3 regions of the Metabacillus elymi genome follow, and region 2 is predicted to be linked to each of the others. Evidence: riboswitches for the same ligand, from Rfam matches in the RefSeq annotation. Region 2 holds a riboswitch; each other region holds the start of a gene.
The links. A riboswitch is a leader RNA that binds a small molecule or an ion and turns the genes downstream of it on or off. The one in region 2 is predicted to bind S-adenosylmethionine.
Positions count from the first base shown of each region.

Region 1 (4,292 bases), 2.8 Mb from region 2:
TTTGAGTAAGGGAAAAAAGTTGCGTATGGTAAAGAAAGGGGCAAGCAAGATGTGGATTCATAAACGTCCAAAAAAGGTTTATTTCTATGCATCGTTATTTTCAAAGCTTCATATCATTTCAGAAGCTGAAAAAAAAGGGTTGTTAGAAAAAATGGAAGCATCAGGGAGCAAGTATGAGTCAAAGTATCAAAAAAAATTCTAAAAAGTAAAAACCTTAGCCCGTTAAAAATGGAGGACTAAGGTTTTTGCTTTGTCAATTTAGAGAGTAAATAATTCAGAAATTAATACTTGATAATCACCAGAAAGAATCCCTTTTTCTGTAATGATTCCTGTTATTAGTTCGGAAGGTGTGACGTCAAATGCAGGGTTAAATACTTTTACACCCTCTGGAGCAATGCGTACACCATTAACCTCAGTTACTTCTTCCGGATTACGCTCCTCAATTGGAATTTTATTACCATCTGAAATAGAAGGATCAAATGTAGATAGAGGTGCTGCTACATAAAATGGAATGTTAAAAGATTTTGCCAATAGTGCTAAATTGAATGTACCGATTTTGTTTGCCGTATCACCATTAGCTGCAATACGGTCAGCACCCACAATAATAGCTGAGATTTTTTTTGACTTAATTGTATGTGCCGCCATGTTGTCAGTAATTAATGTAACATCAACATCAGCCTGCATAAGTTCCCATGTTGTTAATCGTGCACCTTGGAAAACCGGACGGGTTTCACAAGCAAAGACACTTAATGCTTTGTTTTTTTCCTTTGCTAAATAAAATGGAGCTAAAGCTGTTCCATATTTTGCCGTTGCGATTGACCCAGCATTACAAATTGTCATAATGCGATCACCATCGTTAAAAACTGAGAGTGCGTGTTCTCCAATTAATCGACAAACCTCTTCGTCTTCTACCTGAATTTGAATTGCTTCATGTACGAGCTTTGTTTTAGCCTCATTGATGGATTTCGTTTCAACTAAACTAGTAACCAATCTGTCTAAAGCCCATACTAAATTCACAGCAGTTGGTCTTGAGCTAGCTAAATAATCTCGGTTTTGTTTAAGATTAAGCTGAAAAGCCTCAAGTGAATTAGATTGATCTTGTAAGGCTGATAATGCTAGGCCATATGCTGCAGTAATCCCAATAGCAGGAGCACCTCTTACTTTTAAGGTTTGAATTGCCTCCCAGACAGCTTCTATCGTTGTTAATTCAAGATATTCTGTTACATGCGGAATTTTTTGCTGATTTAATAGGGAGATTGATTCATCCTTCCAAATAACTGAACGAGGAATCGTAAATTTTGTTGTTGCCATGCTCAATAACTCCTTTATTTTTTACTAATTCTCTAAAAGCTAATTGCGATGATTGTTAATTTTAGATAATTCATACTATCAAGCCTAATTTGCTTATTTACTTAGTTTTAAACTCTTTAAATTGCTTTAAGGATCCAAAAGGGACAAACTATTTAGAAATAGACTTATTGATTTACAGTTTGTTTCACATAGTCTTTAAATTGAGTTGGATCTTTAATTGTTTTTTGATTTTTTATAAGTTCACTACCTATTGTAAGAGCAAGTTGTTTTATTGAAATTCTTTTTTCATATGGCTGAATTGAATCAAGGTCAGCTACATGTGCTAGACCAATTGTACGGCGGATGATTTCACAACCAGCAAAACCAACTGCTTCTTCGAAAATTTCTGATAATACATGTTCTAAATATCCGTCAACTTTCGTGAAGATCTCAAGACCATCATTTTTCCAAGCTTTCGAAAACTCTTCTACAAAAACATTCCAAGTTGTTTCGATATGTGTGAAAAGCACTTCCTGGTTTTCAACATCTCGTGAAATTGCATTTAACAGGAAATTTCCGAATACCTGGCCTACATCAAAACCGATCGGTCCGAAGTAAGCAAATTCAGGATCAATCACTTTCGTTTCCTTATCATCAGCAAAAATGCTTCCAGTATGTAAGTCACCATGGACAAGTGCTTCAGCTTTTGTAAGAAATTTCTGTTTAAGCTTAGCAACTTCTAACTTGAGAGCTTGATCTTGCCATATTTGTTCAACATCTTGCCCGAGCTCTGGTTCAAAATCATTTGTGTCGTGGTCGAAGAATGGATCTGTGAAAACAAGATCTTCAGTTATTTTGCAAAGATCAGGATTGATAAACTGTTTGACTAATGATTTTTTATAATGTTGATTAACAGCATAGTCGGATGTGTAAAATAAAGTTTTAGCTAAAAATTCTCCGATATGTTTTGAAAGCAGGAGTAAATCTTTACCTTCAATGAGTGCAGCTCGAGATATTTGAAGGCGTGATAAGTCCTCCATTATCGTAATGGCAAGCTTTTCATCGGAGTAAAAAACCTTTGGTACATACTGAGGAACAAATTCCGCTTGTTTTAATAATGCATGTGTTTCGATACGGGCACGATCTAATGTTAATGGCCAGCTTTCACCTACTACCTTTGCATATGGAAGTGCTTGTTTAATGATGATACTTTCTTCTGTTTTACTATCTTTAACTTTGAAAACGAGATTTAAGTTTCCATCTCCAATTTCATTGCAAAGTAGATTACTATTTTCTTCGAATAGTTGTAATCGTTTAGCTAGAGCGATTGCACCACTTTCAGTTAATGGTTCATATACAGATGACTTTTTAGTAGACATAATAATACCTCCAAATATTAGTAGTTTGATTGATGGAGGCTTTTCTTTAGAAAATAAGAAAAGCCCCTTTCAGTATGAAAGAGGCTTGAAGGCGTCGCTTCGCACCTCTCATCTGTCAGAAAGATCGCCTTTCTGATGGAATTAGCACCGTGCCCTATTGGAATATTCCAAGGTGAATAGAATCACCCCATTTTGCAATGGTAGTATGGTCGGTTGCTGCGGCGTCATAGGGCCAAGTCCCTCTGCCAACTCTTGATAAGAGATCAATATGGATAAACATTAAAAAATTAATGTTTACTAAATTACGTTATTTTTAGAACATTTTCGCTATTAAGAAAATGTAATGCTTGATTAGCATGTTACCAATGATTATTTGGATTTGTCAACAGTTAATATGAAAATCACTTATAATAGTCAGGAAGTCGGTCTTCAAATACAGGAATTTGCCCTCTTACTTGTTTGACTGTTTCAACATCGATTTCTGCTGAAATGAAACCAGTGTTTTCGTCAGCCTCTGCGATAATCGTACCCCAAGGATCGATTATCATGGAATGACCAGCAAATTCGTTATTAGGATCAGAGCCTGATCGATTACAAGCTACAACATAACATTGGTTTTCGATTGCACGACTTAAAAGCAATGTTCTCCAATGATTTAGTCGAGGTAAAGGCCATTCAGCTACTACAAATAGAATCTCTGCTCCTTTTGTTGTATGAGCACGAATCCATTCCGGAAAACGAATATCATAGCAAATTACACCAGCACTTTTTATTCCATTGATTTCGAATAATCCTTTTGCAGTTCCTGCAGTTAAGTAATGATGTTCATCCATTAATTTGAATAAGTGGAGTTTACTATATTCATGAACAAACTCACCTTGGTTGTTCATGATGTACATCGTGTTGGTGACATTGTCCTGCATCTTTTTAGCAACAGACCCACCGATGATGTTAACATGGTATTTTTTTGCGAGTTGGGAAAGAAATTGTTTCGTTTTTTCCCCTTTTTCATCGGCTATCACATCTAAGCGAGTAAGGTCATAGCCTGTTGTCCAAAGCTCAGGTAAAACGATGATCGCTGGATTATCCTTTTCTACTGCAACAGCTACTTTTTCCTCTACTTGCTGATAGTTGAATGCGGGATCACCGAATTTAATATCAAGTTGTATACAAGTAATGACAGGTTTCAATCAAAATCACACCTTCATTTTTAAATTTTACTTTACAAGTTGATTCTAACAATATATTATTTGTGACTAGAATTTCAAGAATTTTTTGAGAAGGTGTTAAAAATGAAAACCTTTAAACAATCACAATTATTAGAAACATTACCGAAGCAATTCTTTGCAAGTCTAGTTGAAAAGGTAAATAAAATTATTGCACAGGGTCATGATGTTATTAATCTAGGTCAAGGAAATCCAGATCAGCCTACACCTGATCATATTGTTAAAGCCATGCAAAATGCAGTGGAAAAACCACAATTCCATAAGTACTCTCCATTTCGTGGTCATACTTTCTTGAAGGAAGCGATCGCAACTTTTTATAAAAGGGAATATGGAGTTGAAATTGATCCATCGACTGAAGTATCGATTCTATTCGGTGGAAAGGCAGGACTTGTTGAGG
Region 1 covers NZ_CP055263.1:3,935,429-3,939,720, forward strand. Annotated here, with positions in the region: gene HUW50_RS18060 (hypothetical protein) at 50-202, shown strand; gene mtnA (S-methyl-5-thioribose-1-phosphate isomerase) at 259-1,311, opposite strand; gene mtnK (S-methyl-5-thioribose kinase) at 1,476-2,669, opposite strand; SAM riboswitch class I at 2,775-2,931, opposite strand; gene HUW50_RS18075 (carbon-nitrogen family hydrolase) at 3,071-3,859, opposite strand; gene HUW50_RS18080 (pyridoxal phosphate-dependent aminotransferase) at 3,962-4,292, shown strand, end outside.
Region 1: it holds a riboswitch for S-adenosylmethionine, as region 2 does, so the genes downstream of both, mtnK (S-methyl-5-thioribose kinase) here and HUW50_RS04850 (methionine ABC transporter ATP-binding protein) in region 2, are expected to answer to the same signal.

Region 2 (4,292 bases):
ACTTTTAATGTTTTTGCCTCTCCTTCGGAACCTTCAGTTCCTTCCTGTGACGCCCCACCACAAGCAACAAGTGCTGTTGTAAAAATCGTAAATATAATTGCTAATAAAGCTTTTTTCATCGTTCTTCCTCCTATCGTTTGTCAATTGATTTAGTTATGATATCTCCAATAATTTGGATGATAAACACGAAAATTAATATGATAACCGTTGCTATTAATGTTACTTGATTATTCCCACGGTTAAAACCTTCCATAAATGCTAGATTCCCTAATCCACCAGCACCAATAGCACCTGCCATTGCTGTATACCCTATTAACGCAATAGCGGTAACTGTAATACCAGAAACTAACGCTGGCATCGCTTCGGGTAAAAGGACCTTCCAAATAATTGTGCTTGTTTTAGCACCCATAGATTTAGCAGCTTCAATGACACCTTTATCAATTTCCCTTAAAGCAATCTCGACCATGCGCCCATAAAAAGGAGCTGCCCCGATTATTAACGCTGGTAATGCGGCATTTGCACCGAGTATTGTTCCAACAAGTACTTTTGTAAAAGGTAATAATAAAATAATTAAAATAATAAATGGTATTGATCTAAATATGTTAACAATTCCTGCAACTAGATTATTAACATACTTACTTTCCCATATGTTTCCCTTTGCTGTTAAAAATAACAGTAAACCTAGAATAATTCCTAAAATAAATGTCGCCACAACCGATAAGCTTGTCATATAGATTGTTTCCTTTGTTGCAAGCCAAACCTTTTCCCAATCTACTTCAGGTAGAAGCTGTTCAAGCATTGGCAATCACCTCCACCTCAATGTGTTGATTATAAATAAACTCTAATGCTCGATTTAATTCTTGTTCATCTCCATCTAAATGAATAAACAGACTTCCATATGATCCACTTTGTGTTTGTGAAATCTTCCCTTGTAAAATATTCACATCGATTGCAAACTTTCTAATTAGATTTGTTATCAATGGTTGCTCTGCTGATTCACCAACAAAGGTTAATTGAATAACCTTACCCTTTGGATAATTCTCTAAAAGATTTGCCACTACTTCATTCGTTTCCTCTGGTTCTGTAACTTGTTTCACAAAGCGCTTAGTAATTGGTTGTTTAGGATGCTTAAAAACGTCGAGTACATCCCCTTCTTCAACTACCTCCCCATTTTCCATCACAGCTACACGATGACATATTTTTCGTATAACATGCATCTCATGAGTAATCAGCACAATTGTAAGTCCAAGTCGTTTATTAATATCTACAAGCAAATCTAATATAGAATCCGTTGTTTGGGGATCTAAAGCTGATGTAGCTTCATCACATAATAATACTTTAGGGTTATTAGCCAATGCTCGCGCAATTCCTACACGTTGCTTTTGCCCACCACTTAATTGTGAGGGATATGCATTCTCACGACCTTCAAGTCCTACAAGCTTGATCAGCTCATCCACTCGTTTCAAACGTTCAGCTCTTTTTACACCTGCAATTTCTAATGGAAAAGCAATATTTTCTCTCACTGTTCGAGACCATAAAAGATTGAAATGCTGAAAAATCATACTTATTTCTAAACGCGCTTTTCGTAATTTCACTCCACCAATTGAATCTATTTGACTACCAGCAACGCTAATATCACCACTGGTTGGTTTTTCTAGTCCATTCAACAACCGGATTAGTGAACTTTTACCCGCTCCACTATATCCAATAATCCCGAAAATTTCACCCTTATCAATTTTTAGATTCACATTATTAACAGCCGTTACATTACCTGATTTTGTTTGATAAACTTTATTAACATTCTTTAATGTAATCAAGTTGTCACCTTCTTTCAGTTCGAATACCTCACTTCAATCTATCACTTTTATGGAAAATTCATGTTGCAATATAGTATTTTGATAAAGAAAAAAACCCTTCTGCAATGAGCAGAAAGGCACAAAAATGTCCTTTCTCTCATCTCTCAAAGCTAAACAGCTTTGTGTGAATTGGCACCACTTCAACAAATGTTGATGGTTGCCGGGCTTCATAGGGCACTTCCCTCCACCTCTCTTGATAAGAGAACTACGTATATAATTAAAGTTAAATTAAATTTTAGTGAGCTTAAGTACGTTTGTGATTGTATCATGCAATTAAAAATCATGTCAAACAAATTCTCTTTTTTCTAAAAATTGCATTTTATTTTAGTGATAAACTATTATAGGATAACTCCAGGAACAAAAGCGCAAGCGCCTTGATCAGCCCCGACAAGCATAAGATGATTTAGAATAGAAGGCGTTTTTTGCCTTCAATTCTAAATTAGCTTATGCTTGTCGGGGCTAGGCGCTGGAGCTGAATGTCGTGCACTTATCCACAATTCAACGAATTTTATAATTTCCTGGTAAAAAAGGGATGACTTTGCATGAAAGTCATCCCTTTATATTCAATATTTAAATATGTACACTTTCGGTTCCCTTAACGCCAGTTGCTTTGTAAATAGCTTGATCAAGATCATCGATGATATCTTGAATATGCTCTATTCCAACCGATAAGCGAATTAAGTCCTCCGTTACTCCCGATCTTTTTAAGTCCTCTGTATTTAACTGTTGATGGGTTGTACTAGCAGGATGGATGATCAAACTTTTTGCATCCCCTACGTTCGCAACGTGTGACCACAGTTCTACATTATTAATAACAGCAGCTCCTGCCTCTCGTCCACCCTTTATTCCGAAAACGATAACGGATCCAGCACCATTAGGTAAATATTTTGCTGCTAAATCTTTTGCAGGATGATCCGAAAGTTCAGGATATAGAACCCATTCAACAGAAGGGTGCTGCACTAAATACTTAACCATCTTTCTAGCATTAGCAACATGCTCTTTCATTCGAACATGAAGAGTTTCTAAACCTAGTGTGAATTGGAATGCATTATATGGGCTAATTGCGGGACCTAAGTCTCTTAGCAATTGAACTCTAGCTTTAATAATGAATGCCTGCTCGCCTAATGCTTCTGCATATACTAGATCATGATAACTCGGATCAGGGGTCGTAAAACCAGGGAATTTAGGGTTATTCCAATCAAACTTCCCACCATCAACGATTACTCCTCCTAGAGTTGTCCCATTTCCTAATAACCATTTTGTTGCTGAGTGGATAACGATATCTGCACCATGTTCAATCGGCCGGCAAAGATAAGGTGTAGCAAATGTATTATCTACAATTAACGGAATCCCAGCTTCATGAGCTATATTCGCGACAGCTTCAATATCAAGTACATCTAAACTTGGATTTCCAATGGTTTCAGCGAATATAGCTTTTGTTTTAGGTGAAATAGCAGAACGGAAGTTTTCAGGATTTTTCGGATCAACAAACACTGTATCTATTCCATATTTCGGTAAAGTATTTGCAAAAAGATTGTAAGTTCCCCCGTATAATGTTGAAGCAGATACAATTTCATCACCTGCTCCAGCAATATTTAAAACCGAAAGTGTAATCGCCGCCATTCCACTAGATACCGCTAAGCTACCTATGCCACCTTCAAGCTGTGCAATTCTTTCTTCAAAAACAGTTGAAGTTGGATTGTGAATTCGGGTATAAATATATCCTGGTTCTTTTAAACCAAAGAGGTTAGCTGCGTGCTCAGTATTCTCAAATAAGTAAGCATTTGATTGATAAATAGGCACAGACCTGGCACCTGTCATTGAATCTTTCTTTAGCCCTCCGTGAATTGTGACCGTTTCAGGCCGGTAATTTTTCTCTTGCATCTTAACTCCTCCTATTACAAGATGTATTTATCAAAAAATACTTCACTGTTGGTTTTGAATTCTAAGATGCAAATTCCTATACCTATTAGTCTACCTATATAGTAAACGATTTCAAACTTCAGATTCAAGGATTTCCCCTTATCAACTTAACTTTATGATTGCCTCGAATTTTAAAAAATTACGATAAGACCCTTTGATCGTAATTTTCCCAAAAGCAATTAATTGCTTTAAGCTTACAGTGTTTAATAATACTTGTTCGAGGTCATAGCCTTCTCCTTCCATGACAAAGTCAATTTTCGAAGGTTGAGTATGTAACGTTTTAGCCCCTTTTGATGATAGTTCAATAAAATGACTAATCTCTTGCTGAGGTTTTATTTCTACTATTAGAGTTTGATTCAAAAGTATTGGAGTTAAAAACCGAGCTTTATTAAAATTAGAAATAAACGTTGTCATATACATAAAAAAAACCTCCGATATCAATCAAGCTATTTAATAACTTCATTGAATCACGGAAGAATCCTTTATTAATAAGTCGACAGTTTCTGCTTATTT
Region 2 covers NZ_CP055263.1:988,367-992,658, forward strand. Annotated here, with positions in the region: gene HUW50_RS04840 (MetQ/NlpA family ABC transporter substrate-binding protein) at 1-119, opposite strand, end outside; gene HUW50_RS04845 (methionine ABC transporter permease) at 131-799, opposite strand; gene HUW50_RS04850 (methionine ABC transporter ATP-binding protein) at 792-1,817, opposite strand; SAM riboswitch class I at 1,951-2,059, opposite strand; gene HUW50_RS04855 (O-acetylhomoserine aminocarboxypropyltransferase/cysteine synthase family protein) at 2,427-3,740, opposite strand; gene HUW50_RS04860 (SCP2 sterol-binding domain-containing protein) at 3,882-4,199, opposite strand.

Region 3 (4,292 bases), 1.6 Mb from region 2:
CATGGCATTTGTCTGGTAAATAAGGGTTCGATAAATTGCTTAGAGCTTGTTGAATTAATTCTTCATCTGAATCCTTAAATGCTTGTTCATCGTATCCCATTGCATGAGCAAGAAGTCTGAATACCTCTGTATTAGATTTACTTTCTCCAAATGATGAAATGACAGGTTCCTGCAGATGGATATAGTTATGCCAGTAAGACGTATAAAAATCAGTATTTTCAAAAGCTGAAGTAGCAGGTAAAACAATGTCTGCAAACATAGCTGTTTCCGTTAAAAACAAGTCATGAACGACAGTGAATAAATCTTCACGAGCAAGACCCTCACGTACCTTATTAGCATCTGGAGTCACAACAGCTGGGTTGCTTCCATATATGAACAATGAGCGAATGGGCTCTTCTGTTTCAAGTAACGCTTTACCTAATTGGTTCATATTTATTGTTCGAGTTTGCTTTTTCATAAGATCTGGTCGTTGCAGCGCTTTTGTATTATGGGCTAAATAGGCAGAGTTTGATTTCAGAGCTCCCCCACCCTTCAGAGCCCACTGTCCTGTTAGTGCAGGTAAACACGCAATTGTCCTAACAATCATTCCACCATTATCATGATGCTGAAGTCCATTTCCAATTCTTATCATCGAAGGAGAGGTCTCTCCGTACATCCGAGCTAACGTATAAATGTCTTCTACAGAAACTCCTGTAATATCTGAAACCATTTGTGGATCATAGTTCTTAACATGTTCTTCTAGTTCTTCATAACCAACTGTATACTCTTTTAAAAATGATCGATTAACAAGCTTTTCTTTATATAAAACATGCATAATCCCTAATGCGAGCGCTCCATCCGTACCAGGGAGAATCGGAATAAACCAATCTGCCATTCTTCCAGTTTGATTTTTATGGACATCTATGACAACAATTTTTGCGCCATTTTTTTTAGCCCTTTGTGCGATCGTCATTTGGTGCATATTTGTACTAACAGCGTTTATTCCCCACATTATAAATAGCTTAGTTTCCGTCATTTCCTCTGGATCAGTGCCGTAACTTCCCCCCATTGTGTAGCTATAACCTTTCGAACCAGCAACTGAACAAATAGACCGGTCAAGTTGACTTGACCCTAAACGATGAAAGAAGCGGCGATCCATTCCTTCTGCATTAATATTTCCCATATTGCCGTAAAAACTGTATGGAAGAATTGATTCTGATCCTTCATTTGAGATTAGTTTTTTCCAATGATTTGTAATCGTTTCGATTGCCTCTTGCCAGCTAATTGGGTGAAATTTGCCCTCTCCCTTTTCGCCAATACGTTTCAAAGGTGTTTTAATTCTCTTTTGATCATAGATGCGTTCACCCATGTTCCGCACTTTATTGCAAATATTCCCTTTCGTAACAGGATGTTCAGGATCACCTTCGATTTTAACGATTTTTCCTTCTTTTTTGTGTATCAGTAATCCGCACTGATCTGGACAGTCAAGTGAACAAACTGAAGGCACAACACCATCTTCTATATTTATATATTCCTGCATAACTAGTATCCTTTCATGAAAAAATTGCTTTATAAATTATAACATATCGAACCAATCTTTAGAAAGTTTAGAAAATAGATTGACTTACCTATAATTTTTATTTAATATTTAATACATTGTCTAAATATATAAACAATTTAATCAATTAAATATTTTGTTATTTCTATTAAGAGAGGTGGAGGGACTGGCCCGTCGAAACCTCGGCAACATAATGTGCCAATTCCAGCAAGCATTGCTTGAAAGATAGAAAGAGCTGCCCTTATAGTTTATTGTGAGAACGATAATAAATAACCATCTCTTTCCAACATTTTGGGAAGAGATTTTTTTATTTTTTTGAATTAAAGGGTTGTTTTCAAAGCAAAAAGAGGAGATGAAGAAAATGAATGTCTTAGTAACAGCACCGTATAACGACGAAGGTCTAGTCAAATTAAAGGAACTTTTTGGCGATTGTACCTATCGCTGTTGGAAAGAGAATGGTAGAGCCTATAACGAAGCTGAGTTAATCGCTCTATTAAAAGAATCAAAGGCCGAGGGATTAATAGCTGAGTTAGATAAAGTGACTGAAAATGTATTTGCAGAAGTACCTGAATTGAAATTTGTTGGTGTGTGTCGTGGCATGCCTTCCAATGTTGATGTTGAAGCTGCAACCAAAAGAGGAATTCCGGTATTTTATACCCCCGCTCGAAATGCACAAGCAGTTGCTGAATTGTTCATTGGCAATCTCATTACTTTCTATAGACATACAATCGCCTCCTCTGAATGGTTGAAGCAGGAAAAATGGGATGGAGACTACTTGCAAGCATATTTAAAGTTCAAAGGAAATGAGATTACAGGAAAAACTATTGGAATGGTAGGATTCGGTGCCGTTGGTCAGAGAATTGCTTCTGTTCTTGAAAGTTTTCAATGCAGCATTCAATACTATGATCCATATGTTGAAAGCCAAAATCCCAACCATACTCGTGTATCCTTGGATGAGGTTTTTTCAACTAGTGATGTCGTATCTATTCACCTACCTCGTACCGAAGAAACAATCGGAATGATAGATGAACATTATTTAGGACTTATGAAGGAAGAAGCAATCTTAGTAAATACGTCAAGAGCAGTTGTCGTTAAGCGAGATGCACTTGTTCATGTCTTAAAAGAAGGTAAAATTCGTGGGGCTATTTTAGATGTATTTTATCATGAACCACCAGATAAAAGTGATTATGAAATCATCAAATTGCCAAATGTTTTAGCTACCCCCCACCTTGCTGGTGCAAGTTATGAGGTTGAGGATCATCACGTATCGATTATGAATCAAGCGTTAACGAAGTGGTATATAAAACGTACTCTTGACGTTCCGACAATCTATAATCAAAAAAGTCTAAATGTAAAGTCATAGAAAGAAGTGAATAAAGTGACATTAAAACAAGGTTATTTAGTATTTGATATTGGCACAGGAAATGCTAGAGTAGCAATTGTTGCGACTACAGGTGAGGTTATAGCTGTCGAAAGAGAGGATATTCAGTATGAAACCGAATCTCTTTATCCAGATAGTCGTTACTTTTCACCTGATTTACTTTGGAAACAACTTATTTTTTTGGCGAAAAATGTAATTACTCGTGCACCTTATATTTCAATCAAGGCTATTACCTCGACAAGTCAGCGCCAAGGGATTGTCTTACAGGACCGGGATGGAAACTCATTTATCGGCTTACCAAACATTGATAATCGTGGTCGTGAATGGGAACGCACATTGCCAGATCCAGAAATTATCTTTAAAACAACTGGTAGGTTACCTTCTGCATTGTTTTCGGCTTTAAAGCTTGTTGCCCTTAAGAACCGACAGCCTATGTTATGGGATAAAATCGATACATTTACTAGTATTAGTGACTGGATTACTTATAAATTAAGTGGTGTCTTAGTCTATGAGCCATCCCAGGCAACAGAATCACTGCTATATGATGTTCAAAAAACAGATTGGTCTGATGTGATGTGTGAACAATTTGGGATTTCTAGAAAGTTTTTACCAGAAATTAAAGCATCTGGCACAATACTTGGTGAAATAACACCAACAATCGCAAATGAGTTAGGGTTAAAGCAGGATGTTTTGATTATTGTCGGTGGCGGAGATACTCAACTCGCAATTGAAAGTACATTTGCCGAAAATCGAGATGTCGTCATTGTATCAGGTACAACCACCCCTATTTGCAAAATGACAAATGAATATCGAGTGGATCATGAAAAAAGAGCTTGGACGAATGCTTATACACAAAAAAATACATGGCTACTTGAAACGAATCCAGGGATTACCGGACTAAATTATCAAAAATTAAAAGCTATTTTCTATCCTAATGAAAGTTATCAACAAATGGAAGATGAAATGAGTAAGCTCGAGAACATTGATTGTGTATCAGCGTTAGGTATGTATCTTACTGATGAGAAGAATGCTTCAAAGAAAGGCGGATTTATTTTCAATACTCCATTAGCACATGACTTAACTCGCGCTCATTTTGTCGCTTCTGCTTTATGGGAAATTGCTTGCACAATCAGGTGGCATTATGATCAATTATGTGAAGTAAGTTCTTTCGATTTACCATATGTGTGGGCATGTGGCGGCGGTTTTCAAAGTAGAACTTTAGCAAAATTTGTAGCCAATCTCTTACAAAAAGACGTATATATTCGTCAAGGATACAGTCAAGCATCTGCTGTTGGTGCCACTGTTATTTGCAACAAGACATTAGGATTAACTGACAAACTATCAGATGAAATCAATATAATTAAGCCTGATATT
Region 3 covers NZ_CP055263.1:5,185,025-5,189,316, forward strand. Annotated here, with positions in the region: gene HUW50_RS23920 (molybdopterin-containing oxidoreductase family protein) at 1-1,519, opposite strand, end outside; SAM riboswitch class I at 1,680-1,769, shown strand; gene HUW50_RS23925 (2-hydroxyacid dehydrogenase) at 1,899-2,900, shown strand; gene HUW50_RS23930 (FGGY-family carbohydrate kinase) at 2,916-4,292, shown strand, end outside.
Region 3: it holds a riboswitch for S-adenosylmethionine, as region 2 does, so the genes downstream of both, HUW50_RS23925 (2-hydroxyacid dehydrogenase) here and HUW50_RS04850 (methionine ABC transporter ATP-binding protein) in region 2, are expected to answer to the same signal.